One region of the Arthrobacter sp. R1-13 genome, then DNA from elsewhere that is predicted to be linked to it. Evidence: riboswitches for the same ligand, from Rfam matches in the RefSeq annotation. Region 1 holds a riboswitch; each other region holds the start of a gene.
What was found. Region 1 has a riboswitch for cyclic di-AMP ahead of M1D88_RS03615 (aggregation-promoting factor C-terminal-like domain-containing protein). Riboswitches for the same ligand answer to the same signal wherever they lie in the genome.
Positions count from the first base shown of each region.

Region 1 (7,864 bases):
CCGGACGGCTCCCCCATCCGAGCCCTCGTAGTCGACGACGAACCAAGCCTGTCTGAACTGATGAGCATGGGCTTGAGAATGTCCGGCTGGACAGTGGCAATAGCAGCGGACGGACCGGCAGCGGTAAAGCTCGCCAAGGAGTTCCGTCCCGATGTCCTGATTCTGGACGTGATGCTTCCCGGATTCGACGGCGTTGAGCTGCTGAAGCGGATACGCACCTTTGCTCCTGGGGTCCCGGCGCTGTTCCTGACAGCCAAGGACGATGTGCAGGACCGCATTACGGGTCTGGCGGCCGGTGGAGACGATTACGTGACAAAGCCATTCAGCATGGAGGAGGTCCTCTTGCGCCTGCACCGGCTGGTTCAGCGCTCAGGCGTTGCTGCCATGGACACGGCCGAACTGGCCGTGGGTGATCTCCTGCTCAATCTTGACACTCGGGAAGTAACCCGGGGAGGCGAGGACCTGCAGCTGACCGCCACCGAATTCGAGGTGCTTCGCTACCTGATGGAAAACGCCAAACGCGTTGTCAGCAAGGCGCAGATCCTGGACAACGTCTGGAATTACGATTTCGGCGGCCAGGCCAACATTGTGGAACTCTACATTTCCTACCTGCGGAAAAAGGTGGACGCCACCCTGCCGCCAATGATCCACACAATGCGCGGTGCGGGCTACGTCATCAAGCCGGCGATCTGAACCACCGTGCCGTCCCTGACCTTCTCCGGCAACTGGCGCCGGCCGTCGACCTGGCACCTGCGAACCCGGCTCGTCCTTGTTGCCATGGCCCTCCTGGTGGCTATTTGCGGAGCGACCGGAATAGTCAGCTACGCCTCCATGGACTCATTTCTCACCGGGCAGTTGGACGGCAACCTCAAGGTGGCTTCGGCTAACGCTGGCAGGCCCCCTTCCAGTAATCCCAACGGATCCCCGGATCCGCTGAATGCACGCGGGTCCGGGGCAGGCACTATGTTCGCCCGAATCCAAAACGGCAAGGTCAGCAGTGCCGGATTCGTGGCCTGGGGTGCAGGCCAAACGGACCTGTCCCCCCAAGACAACGCTGCTCTGCTGAGCCTGCCAATGGACGGCAAACCAGTTACGCGGACACTTGCAGACGGGGACTATCGATTGCTGGCACTACACATGCGGGATGGGGGCGTGCTGGTAACCGGCCTCCCGCTGGCAGCCAAGGAGAGCACACTCAACTCGCTGGTCTGGACCATGACGGCGGGGTCGCTCGCGGGAATACTGCTGATCGGTCTGGTGGGGACAGGGATAATCCGCCGCAACCTGAAACCCCTTGAGCAACTGTCCGATGTGGCCACCCAGGTCTCCCGGTTACCCCTCGACGCCGGCGAAGTGGCACTCGCCGTGCGGGTCCCGCCGTCGAGCGCTCATCCCGGAACTGAAGTAGGCAGGGTTGGCCACGCCCTGAACCTCATGCTGGACAATGTTTCCCGGGCGCTTGAGTCCAGACAAAGGAGCGAAACTAAGGTCCGGCAGTTCGTGGCGGATGCCTCCCACGAACTGCGGACCCCCCTCACCGCGATCCGTGGCTACACCGAGCTGATGAGGATGACGGAAAAGCTGACTCCCGACGGAACGAAATCCCTCGCAAGGGTTCAGAGCCAATCCGAGCGGATGACTGCCCTCGTGGAGGACCTGCTCATGCTGGCCCGTATTGATGAAGGGCAGCAGCTGCGACTCACTGATGTGGATCTTACGCAGCTGCTGGTCGAAACGGTCAGCGATGAGCGGGTAATGGCGCCTGACCGGCATTGGAAGCTGGAGTTGCCGGGAGGTGCCGTAATCGTGCGCGGCGACACCTCGGGATTGCGTCAGGTCCTGATGAACCTTCTTTCGAACGTACGGAAGCACACGCCGCCCGGCACCACGGTGGTGGCTGGTTTGACGAACTCCGAGGAGGGAAGTGTCGTGATTTCCGTTACTGACGATGGTCCCGGCATCGACCCGGGATTCGTTGACACCGTATTCGCACGTTTTACGCGTGCTGATGCCTCGAGAGCCAGCAATCGCGCTGGAGGAAGCAACCGTGAGGATGAGGGATCCAGCGGGCTCGGGTTATCGATCGTCCACTCGATCATGGAGGCGCATGGAGGCAGCGTTGAGGTCGCTTCCCGACCTGGCAGGACCAGATTCTTGCTCAGGTTTCGTCCGCAAGGCACCACGCCGCCGTCGTGATCTCTGTTACCAAAACGTGACTTAGGCCTTCAATTCCTGTAGCGTCGTTGGGGTGCGGCTACCGTTCTGGCCGCATTTCCGGTTGGACGCCAAACTCTGCCGCTTCCCGGATACCGCATGACCAGGCAGAGACGGGGGACCCAGAGTCTCCGGGCATTTGCGCAGCATTCCGCCCTTGGGGTGAAGCCGACACGTGATTTTCCGTGCGGCCGGATGACCTCATCCGAACCCGACAGCTAACTCCGTAGGCGTTGAGAGGCAATCATGACTGAACCCTTGGTACAAACGCGCCCTGATAACCATCCGGAGCACAAGAATGCACCGGATCAGCCTTCAAAGCATGGGATCTCAAGGCACCGCGCGGAAAGCTCGAAAACCCCTTTTTCACTCTCCCGGTTCAGTTCAGGCCTGGGCGGCAACGGCTATCGTCTGGCTGTCGTCGCTTCGGCCTGTGCGGTACTGATTGGCGTGGGTGCCGCCGGCCAGGCCTCAGAGCCCGCCACGCCGGCTGCTGCTCCCACGGCGCAAGCTCCCACCACGGCCGACGCCGAATCACGAATCGACTTCGAAAAGTCCCTGGTCAGGGCGAAGGCCGCTCCTTCTCAGGCGCCGGTGGAGCCACAGGCAGCTCCAGCACCTGCCCCGGAGCCCGCACCCGCTCCCGAGCCCGCCCCCGCACCTGTAGCGGTTGACGATCCTGCAGCCGCCCAGGCGTACGCCGCGAGTCAGCTAGGCGCCCATGGATGGGCTGCGGACCAGATGCAGTGCCTCACCACACTGTGGACCAAAGAATCGGACTGGAAGACCACTGCCACAAACCCCAGCAGTGGCGCCTACGGAATCGTCCAGTCGCTTCCCGCCGAGAAGATGGCGAGTGCCGGCGCTGACTACGTGACCAACTTCCGGACCCAGATCAACTGGGGCCTCAACTACATCAAGGAACGCTACGGCTCCCCCTGCGGCGCGTTGAACTTCCATTACGCGAACAACTGGTACTAAACCAACCAAAGTTCGAAACCGCCGGATTCTCATCGGGCATACTGTGACCATGAAGTTCACCACCACCATCATGGGCAGCGGTAACACAGCCGGAATTGTGGTTCCTGCCGAAATCCTGGAGGCGCTCGGGGCGGGCAAGCGTCCGCCGGTCCTGGTAACAGTGAACGGTAAGAGCTACCGCAGCAGCATCGCCGTCATGGGCGGGCAATTCATGGTTGGTCTGAGCGCCGCTAACCGGGAATTGACCGGGGCTGCAGCCGGAGACACCGTGGAAGGCGGGCTGGAGCTCGACACCCAACCACGCGTCGTCGAGGTCCCCGACGATCTGGCTGCGGCGCTCGCCGCTGAACCTGAAGCGCAGGCTTTTTATGCGACCCTGAACTACAGCGCGCAGCGTCGTTATGTGGAACCTGTCGCGAGCGCCAAGCCCGGGGACACACGCTCGCGCCGGATTGCGAAGGCAGTGGAGAACCTCAAAGCCGGAAAGAAATAACGTTTTTCCCATTGGGATCCAGAAGGACTGTGGCGGAGACTGCTGAATAGTCGCGGATGTGCAGGACGCCGTCGGGAAGCTCTCCGGTGTTAGGCCCGACAGCAATGGTGCGGATGCCCGCCGCTACACCGGCCGCGATCCCGGCGGGGGCGTCTTCAAATACCAGTGCATCACCGGGGTCAACCCCAAGGAGCGACGCCGCCAGGAGATAGCCCTCAGGGTCCGGCTTGCCGCGCGTAACGTCAGCGGCGAAGACTGCAGAGACGGGGATGGTCAGCCCGGCTGCAGCCATTCGCACTTCGGCCAGCCCTCGGAAAGCCGACGTCACCAGCGCCACAGATGCAGCCGGAAGACTGGCCAGCAGCTCCACAGCCCCCGGCACCGGAACGATCCCCCTCGTCTCAGCCAGCTCCATCCGCCCGAGCTCCTCGGTGAGGGCTTCGACGTCGGATCCGGCGGGAGCATAGCGGCGGACGGTATCGATGGCCTGGACCCCGTGCGAGGTCTGCAGGATTTCGGCATAGTCGAGGCCGTAGCGGCCGGCGAATTCGCCCCACACCCGCTCCACGATGCTGGTGGAATCAACCAGGGTGCCGTCCATGTCGAACAGGACACCGCGGGCGGTCAGAGTGGTGCTGTGCAGGCTCATCCGTTATCCGGCGATCCCGTACAACCTGTCGCCGGCATCGCCCAGACCGGGCACGATGTAGGACTTGTCGTTGAGTTTTTCGTCGATGGAAGCCAGAACGATTGTGACATTGGCGTCCGAGAGTTCTTCCTCGAGCCTTGCCAAGCCTTCGGGAGCTGCCAGGAGGCAGATGCAGGTGACGTCCGAAGCGCCGCGCTTGAAGAGGAACTTGATGGCTTCACGGAGTGTTCCGCCGGTGGCCAGCATGGGGTCCAGCACGAAGATCTGCCGGTTGGTCAGGTTCTCCGGGAGCCGTTCCGCATAGGTGATGATGTCCAGGGTTTCCTCGTCCCGGGCCATTCCCAGGAAGCCGACCTCCGCCGTCGGGACCAGCTTGGTCATCCCTTCCAGCATGCCAAGACCTGCGCGGAGGATGGGAACCACCAGCGGCGTGGGCTTGGTGAAGGCTGTGCCCACCGCAGTGCTCACGGGTGTCTCGATGGTCACAGGCTGGGTGCGGACATCCCGCGTGGCTTCGTAAGCCAGAAGAGTTACCAGCTCCTCTGTGAGCTGCCGGAATACCGGCGAAGGGGTCTTTTTGTCCCGCAGAACGGTGAGCTTGTGGGCGACCAGTGGGTGGTCCACGACGAGTGTGCGCATGGGGTCAAAACTATCACCCGGGGTTCTGCTCTCCACGCCGGCTGCGCACCACATCATCCGTCGCGGAGTCGGTACCGTCAACCCCGGGCTGCACCAGGTGTGCGGGTTGGTCGAACCTAGGTGCCGGCCCCGCGTGTTCGCGGCGCCGGGTGAGATGGAAGAGCCTGTGGGCCAGGATCACAAACCCCAGCCAGGCCAGGCCGAGCAGCCAGGCGAACATGACGTCTGTCATCCAGTGATGGCCTAGGAACACCCTGCTCATCCCCATGGCCCCGGCGAAAAGGATGCCTGCCACGATCGCCGAAAAGCGGATCCACACGTGGGCAACCTGGAGCCAGAGCAGATATACCAGGACGCCGATCACCACAGTGGTATTCAAGGTGTGGCCGCTGGGAAAGGACGGCGAAGACTCATACGGTGGCACGGCATCGACGTGGTCCGGCCGGATGCGCCCGAACATCCCTTTACCCACATTGGTGGCAGTCATCGAGACGGCGGCAGCGCCGGAGACGAGGATGATGGGCCGCCAGGTCCTGCTGTGATAAGTCAGCCAGGCGGTCAGGATTGTCGCAAGGATTGGCATCCCGATGCTTCCGCCGATATTAGTAAAGCCCGTCACGGCTGCGTTCAGTTCAGGAGTCCGCAGCTGCTGTGCCCAGGCGAGAGTGGGTTTATCCAGGCCGGCAACCCCGCTTTCGTCCACGACGTCCGCATATACTTCTGCCCCCAGGAGCGCCAGCATAACGATCACGGCGCCGCCGATCAGGAGGGTAAGCCACAGGGCGGCATATGGAGCCACCCAGAGCCCGAATCGATCAACCACTGTTTTCAGGACTCGGTCAATAAAGGGCTTCATGATGCCTCCCCGTCTCCTCCGCTTACAAGGCTGCCTATCATCGAAACTATCATTGAGCAATGACTTCCCCGGAGCCCCGCCATGCCGAATGGATGGGCCTTGCCCTGACTGAGGCCCGGCTGGCACTGGCCACTGAGGACGTGCCGATCGGCGCCGTCGTGATCGGACCGGATGGGACTGTACTGGGGTCGGGCCGGAACGAACGCGAGGCCCTCGGCGACCCGACTGCGCATGCCGAAATCGTGGCCATCAGGGAAGCAGCAGCCCGACTTCGAACGCGGCCGTCCCGGGATGGCGGTGCGGATAATGGCTGGCGTTTGGAGGACTGCACCCTTGTGGTGACGCTTGAGCCGTGCGCCATGTGTGCCGGCGCGATTGTGCTGGCCCGCATTCCCCGCGTGGTGTTCGGGGCCTGGGACGAAAAAGCCGGAGCTGCCGGTTCGGTGTTCGACGTCCTCCGCGAGCGCCGCCTCAATCATTGGGTGGAGGTCTACGCGGGCGTCCGGGAGCAGGAGTGTGCCGCACTGCTCCGTAAATTTTTCGCTCAGCATCGGGGCATCTGACTTTTCGCAGCCTGGCGCTTTCATCGCCCGGCTTTCATCGCTGGCTGCTCATCGTCTGCCACTGCACGGCGTTTCCATCCAGAGTCGCCAGTACCGTCCGCGCGGTGTCCTCCCAACCGGGAAGCCGCTCCCTTGCGGCCAGCGCTGCCTTCCGCCACTGTGCGCGAAGCCCTGGATCCGTCAACCAGCTCCGGAGAACCTCCGCCAGCGGCGTGGGATCGGTGTCGAGCCCGACGGCGGTGCCAGGGAAGGTCCCGCGCTCTCCTTCGCCCCAGGATTCCTCGTCATTCCCTTGGTTTGACCCGGCGTGCAGCGCCTCCACTGCTCCCGTCCCGGCCCGGACTATGACGGGGAGCCCGTGGGCGAGGGATTCAGGGACCACCAGTCCATAGGCTTCCGAACGGGACACCAGGAAGCTCAAGTCTGCCGCCTTCCATTCGGCGTCGAACTCCTCGCCGCCCAACTCCCCCGCCAGCCGGACGCGTGAACCAAGGCCAAGGCGTTCGACGGCGGCTCGTACCTCGCGCCCGTACTCTTCGTCCGCCGAATCCGAGCCGATCAGTGAGGCTGTCCACGGCAGGTCCACCAGCTGGGCAAGGGCGCCCAGCAGGATCAGCTGGTCCTTGTTGGGCAGCAAGGCAGCAACGGCAATGAGATGGGGCGGGTTGGAACCCACGGCAAGCGGCGCGGGCTTCGTGCCGGGCAGGGCAGCGGTCACGCCGTCGATCCCATGCCGTTCCTTGACCAGGGCAGCCACGGAAGAACTTGTGGTCATCACTCCGGCTGCGGCCGCAAGGGCGCGGCGTTCCAAGGCGGGACCTTCCACTTCCGGCGTCTCCAGCGGCATGTGAAGCAGTACCCAGACGGGCCGCCCGTCAGCTGCTGCTCGCTCCATTTCCTCCGGCGCTCCGGAGGCAACCAGTCCATCCACGATGGTCACCGCCGTAGGATCCTCTGCCGCGAGTTCCGACAGCAGCGAGCCGAACCGCCGTCGGTCCTCCTCGCTGCCGATTGGCCACTCACCGTCGACCCGGTAAGCGTCCACCTCTGCCCCGAGGGCGATCAGCCTCTCGGTGAGCGCTGCGTTGTAGACGTTGCCGCCCGAGTTGTGGAGGACGTTTCCGGGCACCACCAGCTGGATCCGTCTCCTGGGCTTGGGAGAGGCCGCGGGCTGGGACGCAGGCACGGAACTACTCTGCCTCGAAGTCCAGAGAGTAGCCGGCCCAGGCATCAGGCGTTTCGCGCAGGGTCACCTCGATACCTGCAAGTTCCCGCCCGTCCGCACCGTCCCGGATTTTGGCGGCCACGGCGTCGGCTATGTACTGTGCCAGGGCCTCGGTGGTGCTCAATTCACCGGCAAAGTCAGGGTGCTCGTCGAGGTTGCGGTAGTTGAGCCCCTCCAGAACTCCACTGAGGACGTCGCCCGCCTCACCGATGTCCAGGACAATCGCGTTTTCATTGAGCTTCCG
Region 1 covers NZ_CP096420.1:722,039-729,902, reverse strand. The annotation lists gene M1D88_RS03625 (response regulator transcription factor) at 1-693, shown strand, start outside; gene M1D88_RS03620 (sensor histidine kinase) at 700-2,196, shown strand; cyclic di-AMP (ydaO/yuaA leader) riboswitch at 2,284-2,461, shown strand; gene M1D88_RS03615 (aggregation-promoting factor C-terminal-like domain-containing protein) at 2,461-3,195, shown strand; gene M1D88_RS03610 (YdeI/OmpD-associated family protein) at 3,245-3,688, shown strand; gene M1D88_RS03605 (HAD-IA family hydrolase) at 3,669-4,337, opposite strand; gene upp (uracil phosphoribosyltransferase) at 4,341-4,976, opposite strand; gene M1D88_RS03595 (phosphatase PAP2 family protein) at 4,990-5,832, opposite strand; gene M1D88_RS03590 (nucleoside deaminase) at 5,892-6,395, shown strand; gene M1D88_RS03585 (glycosyltransferase family 4 protein) at 6,430-7,581, opposite strand; gene M1D88_RS03580 (6-pyruvoyl trahydropterin synthase family protein) at 7,586-7,864, opposite strand, start outside.

Region 2 (7,864 bases), 1.5 Mb from region 1:
AAGTGCGTCTGTACGGGGATGTTTCCCCTTATCTCGCAGCCAGCACGGCCAAGGTCCTCACAGCCGTCGCCTACTATCACTTCGTGGAAACGGGAGATCTGAAGCTGGACGAGCCGCTCGGCAATTACACGGCCGCGTTCCAGCTGGAGGCCATGATCAATTCCAGCAACAACGATTCATGGCTGCTTCTCATGAAAGCTATCGGCTTTCCCCGGCTCATCGAATATGCCTCCTCCATCGGTATCAGCTACGACCCCACACAAAACCTCCTGACGCCAATGGAGACGGCCACCTTGTTGATGAGGCTGTATTCAGGAGACCTCATCAATGCAGGACACACTGCCCAACTGCTGGCCTATATGCAGGAGACCAACAATGAAGAACTCATACCGCCGGCAGTTCCTGCCGGTGTGACCGTCCATCACAAGTACGGCATCCTGGGCGAGTACATGCACGACGTCGCTGTCCTCAGCTCGGGCGGTACCGCCTATTCATTGGCGATCTACACAGCGAACCCGTTCGGCAGGCAAGGCAGAATCGATGTCATTCAAGAGTTGACGCGCCAGATTTGCTTTGCCATGTTTCTCCCGCGGGATACCTCAAGCGGCTTTTGATTGCGTATTGTCCAGATCCTCCAGCAGCAGGGGCGGGTCTTTCCAGCACAGGCTTACCTGACGCAGGCACGCTGTTGGAGCCAGGCGATCACAGCGTCGCCTTGCTGCTGCTGGAATGCACGGATAGTGGGAAGTCCGGCGGGCGGCGGCTGACGGGCAGCATCAATAAAATACGCTCCAAGTCCGGACAGGACCCGGTCAACGCTGCCTGGCTGAACCTGGGAAAAGACCGGATGGGAATACAGCACCGACTCAACATCGAAGTCTGCATCAAACACCCGCGCATTGATCAAAAGTGACAGCGCGTCGATCCAACCGGCACCGATGCAAGCCCACGGCCAATCGACCAGGACAGCCGTGTTGTTGTCCGTGATCAGGATGTTGTCGGCCCGGACGTCCCCATGCACCAGGCTGTTGCCACGGAGATCCTTGAGGCCCTGTGTGGCCAGTGTTTCGAGGGCATCCAGGTGCTCCAGGATCCAGGGGTCGCAGCCTTCGGGCTCCTCGCCCGCCACACGTGCCCATCCTCCGAACGCCTCACGAAGCTCATGTTCAAGGAACGGCAGATGCGCCAAGGATTGCGGGACGGGAGTGCTGGCCAGTTCCAGCAGCGCATTCAAAACAACGGTCAGTTCGGCCGAGGACCACGGAACACGCGGAGCACGTCCTTCGATATCAGCCAGGATGAGGGCAACCCACTCACCGTCGTCGAACGTCCCGATCAACGCGGGTGACGGTACCTCTGGAGGCAAGCCGGCGGTATTTGCCGCTTCTTTCCGATGAATCGATGGGGAATGCTCGTTCAGGGCCGCGCCAACTGCCTTAACAAAGGCCCTCTGACCCGAAGCGGTTCGTACCCTGTCGGCAGTACCCGGGGAGAATCCACCCCGCTGGCTGCTCCATTCCTGTACGGGAGTTTCCAGGATCTCTTCGATGCCGGCCCTCACGTGTTCCGGCAGATCGGGCCAGCTGATGCGGGTACTCCAATCGGGTTGCATTGGCCCATTATTCCCCACGACAAGCCTATTGACCGTGTGAGGCCAGAGGCCTAGCGTCTCCCTTAACTCCACACTGCAAACCATGCAGACCGTAGCTAAGGAGAGGAACTATGCCGGAATATATGGATGTTCACCACAACATGAAAGGGCTGACCAGGGAGGACCTCCAGGCAGCTCATGCAGCTGATCTGGCCATCCAGGCCGAGGAAAACGTCAATTTCAAGAACGCATGGGCGGACCCGAAAGACGGAGTCATCTACTGCCTCTCAGAGGCCCCGTCAGCCGAAGCAGTCCAGCGGATCCACGAACGCACAGGTCACCGCGCGGACGAAGTTCATGAGTTGCCGCTGAAAGTGTGACTGACGGCGAGGCAGCTAAAGCTCAGAAAGCGGCAGATACCGGTTGTCCCGGCACCTGCCGCTTTCCTTTGCCCTGCGCTTCTGGAAGGCCGGACTAGGCAACCCGCACAAATGAGTAGCCCGAGAGCCAGGACAACGGATGAACAAGTGTTGCGTTGACATAGTTCATGCCGCTGCTGACGACTTGTCCGTTGCCGGCGTAGATCCCGATGTGCCCGGAGCTGATCACCAAGTCGCCGGGAGCGGGAGTTCCAACCACCGTTCCGTACTGGAAGAACTGCGTCGGGGCGAGGTCACCTACGCTCTTGCCGATGGAGCGGAGGGCACGTTCCACCAGAATGGTGCAGTCCTGGGTGGCGCCAATCTGGCCATAGGCGGCAGCCAGCAAAGCTGCCCCCGTGCCGCTGGCGGCCGCGGGAGCAGGCGCAGGCGCAGGAGCCGGTGCGGGCGCGGGCGCTGGAGCCGCGACGGGCTTGATGGAGGTAGATGCCAGGGACAGGGTGGGCGCAGCCGCCGACCCTGCTCCCGGAATCTGGATCTGGTTGCCGGGATAGATGATGGACGTCACCGCCAGGTTGTTGGCGGCGAGGACCGAGTTCAGGGTTACGCCGTAGCTTGCCGAAATGGCTCCGAGAGTGTCGCCGGAGACAACCGTGTGAACCTTTCCTGCGGCCGGGGCAACAGCTGCTGCCTGCACCGGTGCCGTTGCCTGGGCAGCGGTTGCGGCAGTGGCCCCGGTGGAGCCATCCGGTGCCTGGGCTCCAGCATGGGCGGGAGCCCCGACACCGAAAAGAAGGCCTGATACGGCGGCGATGATGAGGGCCGGCCTGCCCAGCCCTATAGCGTGGGACTTAGCCGAGGTCGACAACCCGCTCATGACGGTTGAGCCGGTAGGGGTGGCACGGTGGCGCGCCAAAATGGACTTTTGTGACATGGTGTTTTTGCCTCTCCCATGCCTGCGGGGTGAGCTGTCGGGTTCGGATGGGAGTTCACCCGGCCGGTCCACACCGCCGTGGGGCGGGGCGAAGCGACTTAACCCCTAGGACCTGACAAGAGGTCCGAGTGGAATCGTGGTTCCCCCGTCCCTGCCGCTGAAAAATGCGGACGAATCCCCGTCAGCGGCAGGGTTCGGCATACTGACGCGGGAATGCCCCGGCTGGAGCCGGGGGCACCACAAGAGAGTAACTTCTACTTCTGCCAGAAGTCACGTTTCGGTAACAAAACTTTTCGGCGCGTTACATATGCGTGCTAAACGGTGGCGGGGTCTGTATTGGAGCCACAGAGAACGACGGCGACCCGCTCACCTTCGGAAGGGACATAGGCACCGGACTGGAGGGCGGCGAAGGCAGCCGCGGCGCCATGCTCTACGACGACGCGGTAGTTGTCCCACAACCAAGAGCGAGCGGTAACGATGTCGTCGTCGGAAACCAGAAGGCTTGCTACGCCGGTACGGGACGCCACGGCGAAGGCGATCTCTCCGATCCGGCGTGCTCCCAGGGAGTCAGCTGCTATCCCCGAGACAGCAACATCAACAGGCTCTCCTGCCCTGAGTGCCGCGGAAAGAGTGGGGGCTGTGTACGGCTCGACGGCGAGCACCTTTGCCCGGCCTTCCACGGCTGCCGCCACCCCCGCCATGAGGCCTCCACCGCCCACCGCGATCACAACAGTGTCCACACCCTGGAGTTGTTCCAGCAGTTCAGAACCGACAGTGCCGGCCCCAGCGGCGATCTCCGGCTGGTCGTAGGCGTGGCAATAAACGGCCCCGGTCTCTTCCACATATTTTATGGCGGCCTCGTAGGCTTCGGCGTATTCGGTTCCGCCCTGGATCACGCTTGCTCCGCTGGCCACGAGTTTTCTGACCTTTACCGCCGGTGCGCTCTCCGGCACATATACAGACGCGGGGACTCCGAGCTGCTGGGCAGCATATGCGTTGGCAAGGCCAGCATTCCCACCGGAGGCGACGACGATGCCCACGTCAGGATTCAGCTCTCCCCGTTCATGGGAGGCAAGGATGCGGTTGAAGGCACCCCTGGCCTTAAATGTTCCTGTGTGCTGCATGAACTCGCACTTGAGCCACACCTCGCCCGGGAACATTCCGGAGTCAAGTTGGATCAGCGGCGTGCGGCGGACCCTTCCGGCTATTCTGGTGGCGGCTTCCTCAACGTCTGCGCGGCTGATCATGCTGACAATCGTATGGGCACACAGTAGATTCAAGCGCAGATGAGTGAGTGGATCGACCACAGTAGGGGATTCCCGTGGCAGAAGACTTCCCGCGTCGGAGCCAACGTTCTGGGTGGTGTTTTGCGGGCTGATCCAACAGCTGCTGCACCTTGCTCTGACTTTTTTCGCGGCGGCCATGCCTGGCGCGGGTTCGTCGCAGCACGGACATGAGCGCCTGGACCCGCAGTTGCCTGCGGTTCCCGCCGGACCTGCATCCTCACATTCCGGGGAACTGATGGTGGACGCCCATGTGGCAGCAGCGCTTTTGGCGGCGCTTTTTTGTCCAGGCTCCAGTCCCATGCCATGGTCCTGGAGGATCGTGACGGAGGTTGACGTGAGGGTTTGCGCAGGATTTCCACGACCTAAAGCAAGCTCAGTCAAACTTTCCTCAAGATTCTCCGCGCCTTCACAGATCTTCAAGTTTCGCATTTCTCCGCTGTTAGCGTGTCTCTTGTCGAGGCACCCGATCGACAAGATGGACATGAGGCGCTGGGGGCGCCGCAGCAGGTGAAGGCGCTTTCACGTCCCAAACCCGCGGAACCATGACCGGTTGAACACATCACCTGCCAGGCCTCACTCACGAACTTTTCAGCGATCCCGTCCTCCGGGAGCTGCAATTCTCGCGAGCCTTCCCAACATTCAGCTCTCATCACCCTTGGAGTTCCCTCATGCGCAAAAACTCGAAAAAAACTGCGGCCGTTGCAGCCATCGTCCTCCTTTCCGGAGCCGGCGCGGCCTATGCCTTCTGGTCCACGGGTGGCTCTGGAACGGGTACCGCCGCCACGTCCACCAACGTCCCTATCACGGCCGTGCAGACCAGCTTCATTTCGGGCTTACAGCCCGGCGGCGCTGCACAAACGCTGAGCGGAAATTTCACGAACGGCAACACCAGCCCTGTGTATGTTTCGAGCGTCACCGCCAGCATCTCCAGCGTCACCGTCAACGGGGTGGCAGCCGTTGGCTGCGACGCCTCCGACTACACCATCGCCAATGCCGCCATGACTGTGGGCACCGAGGTTCCGGCCGGCACGGCTAAGGGCGCTTGGACCGGAGCCACCATCGCCTTCAACAACAAGGCCACCAACCAGGATGCATGCAAAGGCGCCACGGTGAATTTCGCCTACGCCATCAGCTAACACCCTTTATCGTTCCGCTAATCCCAGGAGTTCCGATGACTGTCACCATGAGGAGGAACTGCACCTTCCGCAGCCGCCTGTTTCTTGCTCCGGCGACAGTCCTCGTCCTGGTCCTGACCACGGTGTTGTCGGTCGCGGGTGCAGCAGGCGCCTTATGGCTCGCCTCCGGGTCGGGGTCCGGAACGGGGACGACGGCGGTCACAGCCTCCGCTCTGGCCCTCACTCCGGGAGCGTCGGCGTCGGGCGTCCTGTATCCGGGTGGGAACGCCGACGTGCTCCTGACCATCAGCAATCCCAACACTGCGGCTGTGCATCTTGCCGCCCTCACCTTGGATCCTGACCAGGGAGCGGGCGGCTATGCCGTAGATCCCGGCCACTCCGGATGTACCCTGACAGCCCTGGCTTTTTCCAGCCAGTCAAACGGCGGTGCCGGTTGGACGGTGCCAGGCGCAGCAGGGGCGTCCAACGGAACCCTCGCTGTGACACTGGCGAACGGGTTGACGATGTCCGCCGACGCCAATAACGCTTGCCAAGGCGCCAGGTTCACAGTGTTCCTGGAGGCGCAGCCGTGAGGTTTAACCGCTGGAGACGGCTGCACTGGGTCATCTGTTTGCTGCTGGCTACCAGCCTGGCAGCGGGGGCCGCTTGGGCATACTGGAGCGCAGAGTCCCTCCCGGGAGGGGGTGGAGGGGCAACAGCAGCGTCCGTCAACCGAGGCACGGTGCCGACTGCCGTCGTCGTCGGCCATTCCGTCACCCTCAATTGGGGCGCAACAACCCTGACCACGGGAACGCCGGTGAGTGGTTATCTCGTGAAGCGCTATTCGGGAACCAGCGAACAGACTGTCCTGGCGGGCTGCGCCGGCACCATCACGGTCTTGACCTGTACGGAAACCGGTGTCCCCGCGGGGATCTGGACCTACTCGGTCACCGCCTTGTTCGCGGCGAACTGGGCGGGTGCGGAGAGTGACCGCAGCGCTGCGGTCACAGTCCAGAACGGCGCTCCCACCGCCGCTGCCGACAACTATGCCCTCACCGAAGATTCACCATTGAGCGTCACTTCCGGAGCTGTGCTGGCCAACGACGCCGATCCGGAAGCTGATGCACTCTCTGCTGTATTGGTCACCGGGCCTGCCCACGGCACGATTGCGCTCAGCGCCGACGGGACGTTCACTTACACGCCGGAGGCTAACTTCAACGGCACTGACACCTTCCGCTATAAGGCCAACGACGGCGGCTCAGATTCCAACGTCGCCAGCGTCACCCTGACGGTCGGTGCGGTTAACGACGCTCCCGCGAACATCATCCCGGCCGCCCAGCAGACCCCGAAGAACACGAGCCGGGTGTTCTCCTCCGCCAACAACAACCCCGTGTCAGTCAGCGACGCCGATGCTGCGGGCTCCACCGTGCAAGTGAAACTGACAGCGGCCTCCGGCGCCGTGACACTGCCTGTTCTCACCGGTCTGACGTTCTCAGCCGGCGACGGTACCTCGGACGGCACCATGACGTTCACTGGCCCGATTGCCACCATCAACAGCAGGCTGTCCGGGCTCACTTTTGTTCCCGCAAGCAACTTCACCGGCGCAGCCAGCCTGCAGATCGTCACCAGCGACCTTGGCAACACCGGCACCGGCGGAGCCCTCTCCGCCACCGGCAGCGTCACCATCAACGTCAGTGCACTGGGGATTTTCGCCGTCAACCAGGATGTGGGAGCACCCCTTCTTGCCGGCTCCAGTTCTTACTCGGGCGGCACGTACACGGTTGCCGGGAGCGGCTCCGGCATCTGGAACAGCTCGGACCAGTTCCAGTTCCTCTCCCGGCCAATGACCGGCGACGGCAGACTCACAGCCAAGGTCGTCTCGCAGAACCAGTCCCCTGTAACCGTTGGCCCGGCCAAGGCAGGAGTGATGTTCAGGCAGACAACGGCCGCCGGCAGCATCCACGCAATGATGGACGTCATGAAGTCCAACGGTTCCGAATTCCACTGGCGGCTGGCCACTGACGGAGCGTCAGGAGCCACCACCGTAACGGCCGGAATCGCCGCTCCGTATTGGGTACGGATCACCAGGATCGGCAAACTGGTCATCGGTGAGAGGTCGGCCAACGGCGTTACCTGGGTTCAACAGGGCGCGTCCCAGACGGTCACCATGGGCTCGGCCATTCAGGCCGGACTCGCCGTGTCTGCCGTCAGCAACGTGAGTGTCAATACGGCTGTCTTCGACAACGTGTCCCTGACAACGCCACCATCAGCGGTTGGTGGCAGCTACACCACCAATGAGGACACCGCCATTTCCGCCAGCGCTCCTGGCGTTTTGGCCGACGATTCAGATCCTGAAAGCAATTCCCTGACCGCAGTCCTCGTCTCGGGAACGCCAGGCCTGACGCTCAACAGCGACGGTTCGTTCAACTACCTACCGCCGGCAAACTTCAGCGGCGTGGCCTCGTTCACGTACAAGGCGAACGACGGCGTCTTCGACTCCAATACGGTGACCGTGAACATCATCGTGAACCCGTCCAACGAGGCGCCCAGCTTCATCA
Region 2 covers NZ_CP096420.1:3,768,503-3,776,366, forward strand. The annotation lists gene M1D88_RS17480 (serine hydrolase) at 1-614, shown strand, start outside; gene M1D88_RS17485 (phosphotransferase) at 668-1,612, opposite strand; gene M1D88_RS17490 (SCO4226 family nickel-binding protein) at 1,723-1,971, shown strand; gene M1D88_RS17495 (LysM peptidoglycan-binding domain-containing protein) at 2,066-2,905, opposite strand; cyclic di-AMP (ydaO/yuaA leader) riboswitch at 2,910-3,111, opposite strand; gene M1D88_RS17500 (threonine/serine dehydratase) at 3,220-4,152, opposite strand; gene M1D88_RS17505 (hypothetical protein) at 4,860-5,327, shown strand; gene M1D88_RS17510 (hypothetical protein) at 5,363-5,899, shown strand; gene M1D88_RS17515 (tandem-95 repeat protein) at 5,896-7,864, shown strand, end outside.
Region 2: it holds a riboswitch for cyclic di-AMP, as region 1 does, so the genes downstream of both, M1D88_RS17495 (LysM peptidoglycan-binding domain-containing protein) here and M1D88_RS03615 (aggregation-promoting factor C-terminal-like domain-containing protein) in region 1, are expected to answer to the same signal.

Region 3 (7,864 bases), 960 kb from region 1:
CCGCTATGTTCGGTTCCTGCAGCAGGGCCTTTTTTTCGTCCCAGTCAATCGTCACGATCTCTCCCTCAGCACACGGCGTCCAGAATCAGGCGTCTGGGTCCACTCTACGCGCTGGCGTGGGGTTGGTGGGTGGGAAACTTTCTGGCGCAGCAGTGAGGGCAGTAATGTGTCAGCCCTGCTTTCGGCGGGATGCGCGTACCGTTGGCAGTCGATGGAGACGCCTCTTCAGGGGTGGAGGGAGCGGCAGGCAGATGGATAGAAACAAGCTCATCGACGATGGGTTCACCGGATTTCGGGCGTTTTCGAATCTGGAAATAAACAGGATTCCGCAGGGTCCCGGAATCTTTGCTGTGCTGCTCCCGGAAGGATTCCAGCCTGTGTTTCTGGCAAAGAGCACGGCGGGGCGGTTCAAGAAAAAGGACCCTTCACTGAATCCGGCCGAGGTGGCCGCCGAATGGGTCGACGGGGCCGACATACTTTATGTGGGGAAGGCTGGCATCGGCAGTAAGGGCAACCGTGGCCTAAGGAGGCAGATCCAGGAACTCGTGGATTTCGGTCAAGGGAAGCCACCCGGTCACTGGGATGGAAGGTTGCTCTGGCAGCTAGCCGACGCCAAGTCCCTGCTTGTCGCTTGGAAAGAATTGCCCCCGGATCAAGTGAACCGCGCGGAGGCGGAGTGCCACGCAGCCTTTCATGCCGTTCACGGCTCACTTCCGTTCGCCAATCTTGTCCAGGCGCGCGCAAAGAACTAAATATTCCTCAACCGTTATAGGTGAACCTCCCGCCCACAACGGTTGCCGCCACTGGCATACGGGCGAAAACGTCGTCCGGAACAGCCAGCGGGTCGCCGTCGAGGATCGCGATATCCGCCCGGTCTCCAACCTGGATCCGTTTCCGTCCCCGGGCCGACGCCGCCAAGGCCTCTTTCCGTGTGATGGACTGCTCAGGGTGCCAAGGCTCCCGCCCGTCCTGCCTTGACCGGGTGGTCGCCGCTGACATCGCCGCCCATGGATCCAGCGGCGCTACCGGAGCATCAGATCCCAGCGCCAGCATGGCTCCCGCTTCCAGCAGTGAGCGCAAAGGGAAGGCCCGGTCAGTGTGACCGGCCCAGTTTGCCTCTGCCGCATCCCGGTCATCCAGGGCGTGCAGGGGCTGGATACTGGCAGTCACGTTCAGGTCGGCGAACCGGCGGAAGTCCTGCTGCCGGACAAACTGGGCATGTTCGATCCGCCCCGGAATGCCGGCGCGCTCGAAAGCGTCGAGCGCCACCTTGTTTGCGGCGTCGCCGATGGCGTGGACAGCAGGAACAAACCCTGCCTCCCCGGCCCTCTCCAACAGCGCCAGCAACTCGGCTTCGCTCACGGTGAGGACTCCCTTTCCGCCATGGGGGTAGGGGTCCACGCAGAATGCGGTGCGCGTGTTGAGGGAGCCGTCGATGAGAACCTTCATCGGTCCGACGCGCAACAGGCCGCTCCCGGGAAAGGCTTGCCCGGTACGGAGCCCCAAGCCGGCGGCGCGCCCAAGGTGCTCGGCATAGACCCCGACGTCGACCCTCACCGAGTCGAATCCGGCCGCCTCGCGCCTCATCCAGGCATCCCGGTTCCACGCCATTTCGAAGTCCACAATGCCGACTATCCCGCGCGACGCTGCAATTCTTGCGGCATCGGCCACCCAGCCATCCACCAGAGGGTCAGGAAGCTGGTCCAACTGGCGCGTGACGGCGAACGCTGCGTCTTCCCGCAGCAGGCCATCGGCATCGAGGAAAACTCCGTAGCGCTTGGCAGCCGCACTGTTCAGCCACACACAATGGAGGTCGTGGCTGAGGAGTGCCGTCGGCTGGCGCCGCGTCACGGCGTCGAGCATCTCCAGTGTGGGAGCGTCGCTCCACACAGCGTCCCGGAATCCGACGCCGACCAGCGTCGTGTCGGACTCCATGCCGCCCAGGTGGGGGCGGAGGAGCTCGACGGCGTTCGTCGCCGACTCTGCGCGGGAAAGATCCAGCCGCTGGGCAGCAAGTGCCCACTGAGTCATGTGGACATGCTCGTCCCAGAGTCCGGGGATGGCGCAGCCGCCGTCGAAGTCCACAACAGTGGGGCGAGCCGGATGGTCTCCCGCCGGCGAGATACGAGAAACCACCCCGCCAGCGATGTGAATGTCAGAGCATTCCGAATCGCCGGGTTGCCGGATGGAGGCAAGAACTACATCGGACGGGGCGGCCGCGGAGGGGTGAACCATAGCAACAGGCTAGGCGTGCAGGAGCAAGCGGCAAAGCGAACCCCGGTGGCGGCAGGGTGATGCGCGTGGGATCTAGGCAGCCTTGACGAGCGGGAGTTCATCCCAGTGCGTGGTGTAGCGCGGGGACATCATGTCGCGTTTCATGGTCCAGTCCGGGCCTCCCCTGATGCCGGCGTGACCCAGTCCGATGGAGCCCCGGCCATAACGGCGGGCCACGTCCTCCAGAAGAGGGCCGATGCCGCGTTCCTCGTGAGGGTTCTCGAACGGAGACAGGGGCGGTTGGTTCCCCGAGGGGCGCAGATCGGTCACCATGATTCCCGCTTTCGCATATTTGATTCCCTCCTGGATCTGCGGCAACAGAGCATGCGCTGCCCGGGTAAGGAGCACGGGATCGGCGGTGGGCATCGGCAACCTGATGCAGGCCGACGGGTAGGAAGTGTCCTGGGGGTTGTAGTAGGACGTGGCGGCGTATGCCGTGAGGACTCTGGTCTGCAATCCGTGCTTGGCCAGCCTGGCGCTGGCCTGCTGACCGTAAATGCTGAGGACCTGGCGAAGTTCATGGACGGTAGTGATGGGCGTGGAGAAGGACCTGCTGAAAATCAACTGGTCCCTGCCGATCCGCTCCTCCTCCATCGGAATGCATGGTGTGCCCTGAAGCTCCAGGACGGTGCGCATCACCATCACTGAGAAGCGGTCCCGGATCATCACAGGATCTGCCTTTGAAAGGTCAAGGACCGACTGGATTCCCATGGCATTGAGGCGTTTGGTCAGGCGGGAGGCGATGCCCCAGATCTCGATCACCGACAGCCGGGCCATCAGTGTTTCCCGCTGGGCGAGGGGGAGGGAATCCCAGAGGCAAACACCGTTGAAGCCCGGATTGTTCTTGGCCCACTTGTTCGCAAGTTTTGCCAGGGTCTTGGTTCCTGCGATTCCGACGCACACCGGCACGCCTACGTTGCGGCGCACGGCGGCCTTCATCTCCAGTCCAAGCCGAAGGAGCTCATCCGGGGTTCCCTTGACGCCAAGGAAGGCCTCGTCGATGCTGTAGACCTCCAGCCAGGCCGAGAACCTGCTGAGGAGTTCCATCACGCGCGCGCTGATGTCGCCGTACAGCTCATAGTTGCTGGACCTGGCCACCAGGCCCCACTCCTTGACCCGTGGTGCGATCTTGAACCAGGGCTCGCCTACCGGGATGCCCAGTGCCTTGGCCTCGGGTGACCGGGTAACGGCACACCCGTCGTTATTGGAGAGCACAACCAGTGGCCGACCTTCCAGGGATGGGTCAAAGGCACGCTCAGCCGAGGCATAAAAACAGTTCACGTCCACGTGGGCGATCTGCTGCATCCGGTGCATCATTGCCGGCTTAGACATGGTGGAGGCACCTCGTGGCCACGCCCCAAATGATGAGGTCGGACAGTGCTGCAACGCGGATATCCGGGTAGTTCGCACTTTCCGCCTGGAGCAGGACGCCGCTTTGTCTGATGCGGAGGCGTTTGATGATCAGTTCACCGTCCAGTACGGCGATGACCACGGACCCGTCCTTGGGCTCCAGGGCGCGATCGACGATCAATTCGTCCCCGTCGCTGATGCCCGCCCCCTCCATTGAATTTCCCGAGACCCTCACCACGTACGTGCTGGTGATGTCCTTGATGAGGTGTTCGTTGAGGTCGATCCTGCCGTCAAAGTAGTCCTGCGCTGGCGAGGGGTAGCCTGCAGCCACCGCCACAGGGGAGATGAGAACCGTGAGCAGCGAGCTGCCGGCGGCTATCATACGAGGACCCACAATAATGCCCACAACACACCTTCATTCGAATATATGTTCGATAATTCAGTGTACTGCGAGGTCGGACAAAAAGGCCTATCGCATCCGGATGGTGCAACGTGACTCGCCGCCAACCTTTTCCTGTTACCTAAACGTGACTTTAAGGGAGGGTTTCCTGTACGGTTTGTGCGTGGCCCATCTGGATCGGGCCGCGTCCGGGCTGACGCCGAGCTCTGCCACATCCCGGACTCCCAACACTAAGGCAGAGACGGGGGACCCAGAGTCTTCGGGCCGCTACCCAGCGGCCCGTGGGGTGAAGCCGTCACGTCTAACGTGCCGGCCGGTTGACCTCTTCCGAACCCGACAGCTAACCTCGCAGGCGTTGAGAGGCAACCATCATGTCCCGTTCTTTCGATCAGTCGCGCCCTTTACGCGCCGGACGGCATCGCGCAGAAGCTGCGCCATCCGTCAAAACCCCCAGCCCAACAAACCCCGCCGCGGAAGAGCCGAACCTCGGGACGGCTCCCACGGACCCCGTTTCCACCACCGTGATTCCGGCCGCGCCGATTCCCGCAGAACCTGAGCCCACTGCACCGGTTTCCACCGTCACGCGGCGAAGCAGGGACAGGCGCCCGGCCTTTGAAGTACCCCCTGCCCCCAGGACTGCGCCTGTGACTGAAGCCGCTCCGACGACCGTGCAGGAGAGCTCCGCTCCGGAAACCGCACCCATAGCCGAAGTGCGTCCCGCCCCCGCAGCGACGCGACGGAGCAGGACGGGGCGCGCGGCAGTTGAAAAGCCAACGGTGAGCGCATCGGCCGCCGCTGCAATCGACGCCCAGACGAGCGCACATAGCCCTCAGCTGGCTGCCGTATTCAGTTCCAAGCCCGATGATGTCCTGAAGAAAGCCGTTTCGGTTCGTGTCATGGGTCAAAGGATGGCCGTCGTAGCCGGAGCCTTTGCCGTGCTGCTTGGCGTAGGAGCAGCCAGCCAGGCCACAGAGCTGCCCTTCTTCGGCAAGGAAACTTCCGCCCAGGAGGCCCCCGGCACAACGAACGCGACTCGGGCGACCTCCGGAATACGGCCGACCGCCGGAACCACTACCCCCCGGCCAACCGTCTCGGCCACGTCCCCTGGGACAACCAGCGGCACCCCGGCCCAAGCGGCGGCCGGTGCCGATGTCCCGGCGGCAGCGGATCAACAAGGCACTAGCCTGCCTGGTGTGGGCAGCCTCCCCATGCCGGTGGACGCTCCCACCCTGGCGGCAATAGCGGCTGCCTCCACCGCCGCGGCTCCGCCCGCCTCTGCCACGTCCCCGAACGCCCAGCCTCCGGCCTCTTCCTCGAACCCTCAGCCCGCGCCGGCCTCGCCAACGGCGGCACCGGCTCCTGCGACAACCGCAGCACCAGCACCAGCACCAGCACCGACACCGACACCGTCGCAGTCACCGAGTACACTGCTGACGCCAGTTACCGGCTTGCTCGACCCCTTGCTGGGCACGGCCACCGCTACGGCTCCCGCAGCCGTGGACGGCGCTGCGGAAGACGTCGTCGATACCAGCACTTATGCCAGCAGCCGCCTGGCCTCGTACGGATGGGGCGCCGAGGAGATGACTGCCCTGAGCACCCTTTGGGACACCTCAGCTGGGTGGCGCGGCAGCCAGGTGGACAGGGGCATGAGCTACATCAAACAACGCTATGGTTCCCCGACCAAAGCCTTGGAATTCCGCGCAGCGAATAACTGGTACTGAGGCCTGCTCCGGGTTTCGTGCCGGCGTCAGGCCCCCACGTACGCTGCCAGATGCTCACCTGTGAGCGTGGAGCGGGCTGCGACAAGGTCAGCGGGAGTGCCTTGGAAGACGATCCGGCCGCCGTCATGGCCGGCACCGGGACCGAGGTCGATGATCCAGTCGGCGTGCGCCATCACCGCCTGGTGGTGCTCGATGACGATGACCGACTTGCCGGACCCGACCAGGCGGTCGAGCAGACCCAGCAGGTTCTCGACGTCGGCCAGGTGGAGGCCCGTGGTCGGTTCGTCGAGGATATAGACCTCACCCTTCTCCGCCATCTGGGTAGCCAGCTTGATGCGCTGGCGCTCGCCGCCTGACAGTGTGGTGAGTGGCTGGCCGAGGGTGAGGTAGCCGAGCCCGACGTCCACGATCCGGTCGAGGATCTTGTGGGCAGCAGGCGTGCGGGCCTCTCCTTCGCTGAAGAAGATGTTCGCTTCTGTCATCGACATTGCCAACACCTCGGCGATGTTCCGCCCGCCCAGCGTGTATTCAAGGACCGACGCTTGGAACCGGCGCCCCTCGCAGTCCTCACACGTGGACTCAACGGTGGCCATAACGCCCAGTTCGGTGAAGATGACACCCGCGCCGTTGCATGTGGGACAGGCGCCCTCAGAGTTGGAGCTGAAAAGCGCCGGCTTCACTGAATTAGCCTTCGCAAACGCCTTGCGGATGGGCTCGAGCAGACCGGTGTACGTGGCAGGGTTGCTGCGGCGTGAGCCTTTGATGGCGCCCTGGTCAACCACCACCACGCCGTCGCGGTCGGCCACTGAACCATGGATCAGTGAACTCTTTCCTGAGCCGGCAACTCCCGTCACCACCACAAGCGCGCCCAGCGGTATGTCGACGTCGACGTTTTGCAGATTGTGCGCGCGCGCTCCGCGGACCTCAAGCGCGCCCTTCTGCGTGCGAACTGCCTTTTTAAGGGCAGCCCGGTCATCGAGATGCCGCCCGGTGATGGTGTCGCTCTTCCGCAGTCCCTCGAGGGTGCCCTCGAAGACCACCTCACCACCGGCGGTGCCGGCGCCGGGACCGAGGTCGACGACGTGGTCAGCGATGGCGATGGTCTCCGGCTTGTGCTCGACGACGAGCACGGTGTTGCCCTTGTCGCGCAATTGCAGCAGGAGCTGGTTCATCCGTTCGATATCGTGAGGGTGCAGGCCGATGGTGGGCTCGTCGAAAACGTAGGTGACGTCGGTCAGGGAGGACCCGAGGTGCCGGATCATCTTGGTTCGTTGCGCCTCGCCGCCGGACAGTGTTCCGGCCGGCCGGGCCAGCGAGAGGTAGCCCAGGCCGATTTCGGCGAACGAGTCGAGCAGGTGCCGGAGTCCTTTGAGGAGCGGTGCAACCGACGGCTCGTTGAGTTCGCCGACCCACCCGGCCAGATCGCTGATCTGCATGTCGCACAGTTCTGCGATGTTTTTGCCGCGGATTTTCGCGGACCGGGCCTCCGGGCTGAGCCGCGTGCCGTCACATTCGGGGCAGGACTGAAAGGTAATTGCGCGCTCAACGAAAGCGCGGATGTGAGGCTGCATGGCCTCGACGTCCTTGGAGAGCATCGACTTCTGGATCTTCGGGATCAACCCCTCATAGGTCAGGTTGATGCCCTCCACCTTGATCTTGGTCGGTTCCTTGTAGAGGAGGTCGTGCATTTCCTTTTTGGTGAACTTCGCTATCGGCTTGCCCATGTCGAAGCCGGCTCCGCTGAAAATCCGGCCATACCAGCCGTCCATGCTGTAGCCGGGGACGGTCAAGGCCCCTTCGCTGAGCGATTTGCCGTCATCGTAGAGGGCAGTGAGGTCAAAGTCGGAGACCGAGCCCATGCCTTCGCACCGCGGGCACATTCCGCCCAGGTAGACCGCGTTCTGCACCACAGCCTTCTCCACCCGGCCGCTCTTCTCGGTGCTCATCACACCGCTGGCTTTCCGCGTCGGGACATTGAACGAGAATGCCGTGGGCGGCCCGATGTACGGCTTGCCCAGCCGGCTGAAGAGGATCCGGAGCATGGCGTTGGCATCGGTGGCAGTGCCGACTGTCGAGCGCGGGTTCGCTCCCATCCGCTCCTGGTCAACGATGATCGCCG
Region 3 covers NZ_CP096420.1:4,268,765-4,276,628, reverse strand. The annotation lists gene M1D88_RS19795 (uracil-DNA glycosylase) at 1-55, opposite strand, end outside; gene M1D88_RS19790 (hypothetical protein) at 252-752, shown strand; gene M1D88_RS19785 (amidohydrolase family protein) at 760-2,235, opposite strand; gene M1D88_RS19780 (Y-family DNA polymerase) at 2,308-3,606, opposite strand; gene M1D88_RS19775 (LexA family protein) at 3,599-4,030, opposite strand; cyclic di-AMP (ydaO/yuaA leader) riboswitch at 4,236-4,393, shown strand; gene M1D88_RS19770 (hypothetical protein) at 4,396-5,745, shown strand; gene M1D88_RS19765 (ATP-binding cassette domain-containing protein) at 5,772-7,864, opposite strand, start outside.
Region 3: it holds a riboswitch for cyclic di-AMP, as region 1 does, so the genes downstream of both, M1D88_RS19770 (hypothetical protein) here and M1D88_RS03615 (aggregation-promoting factor C-terminal-like domain-containing protein) in region 1, are expected to answer to the same signal.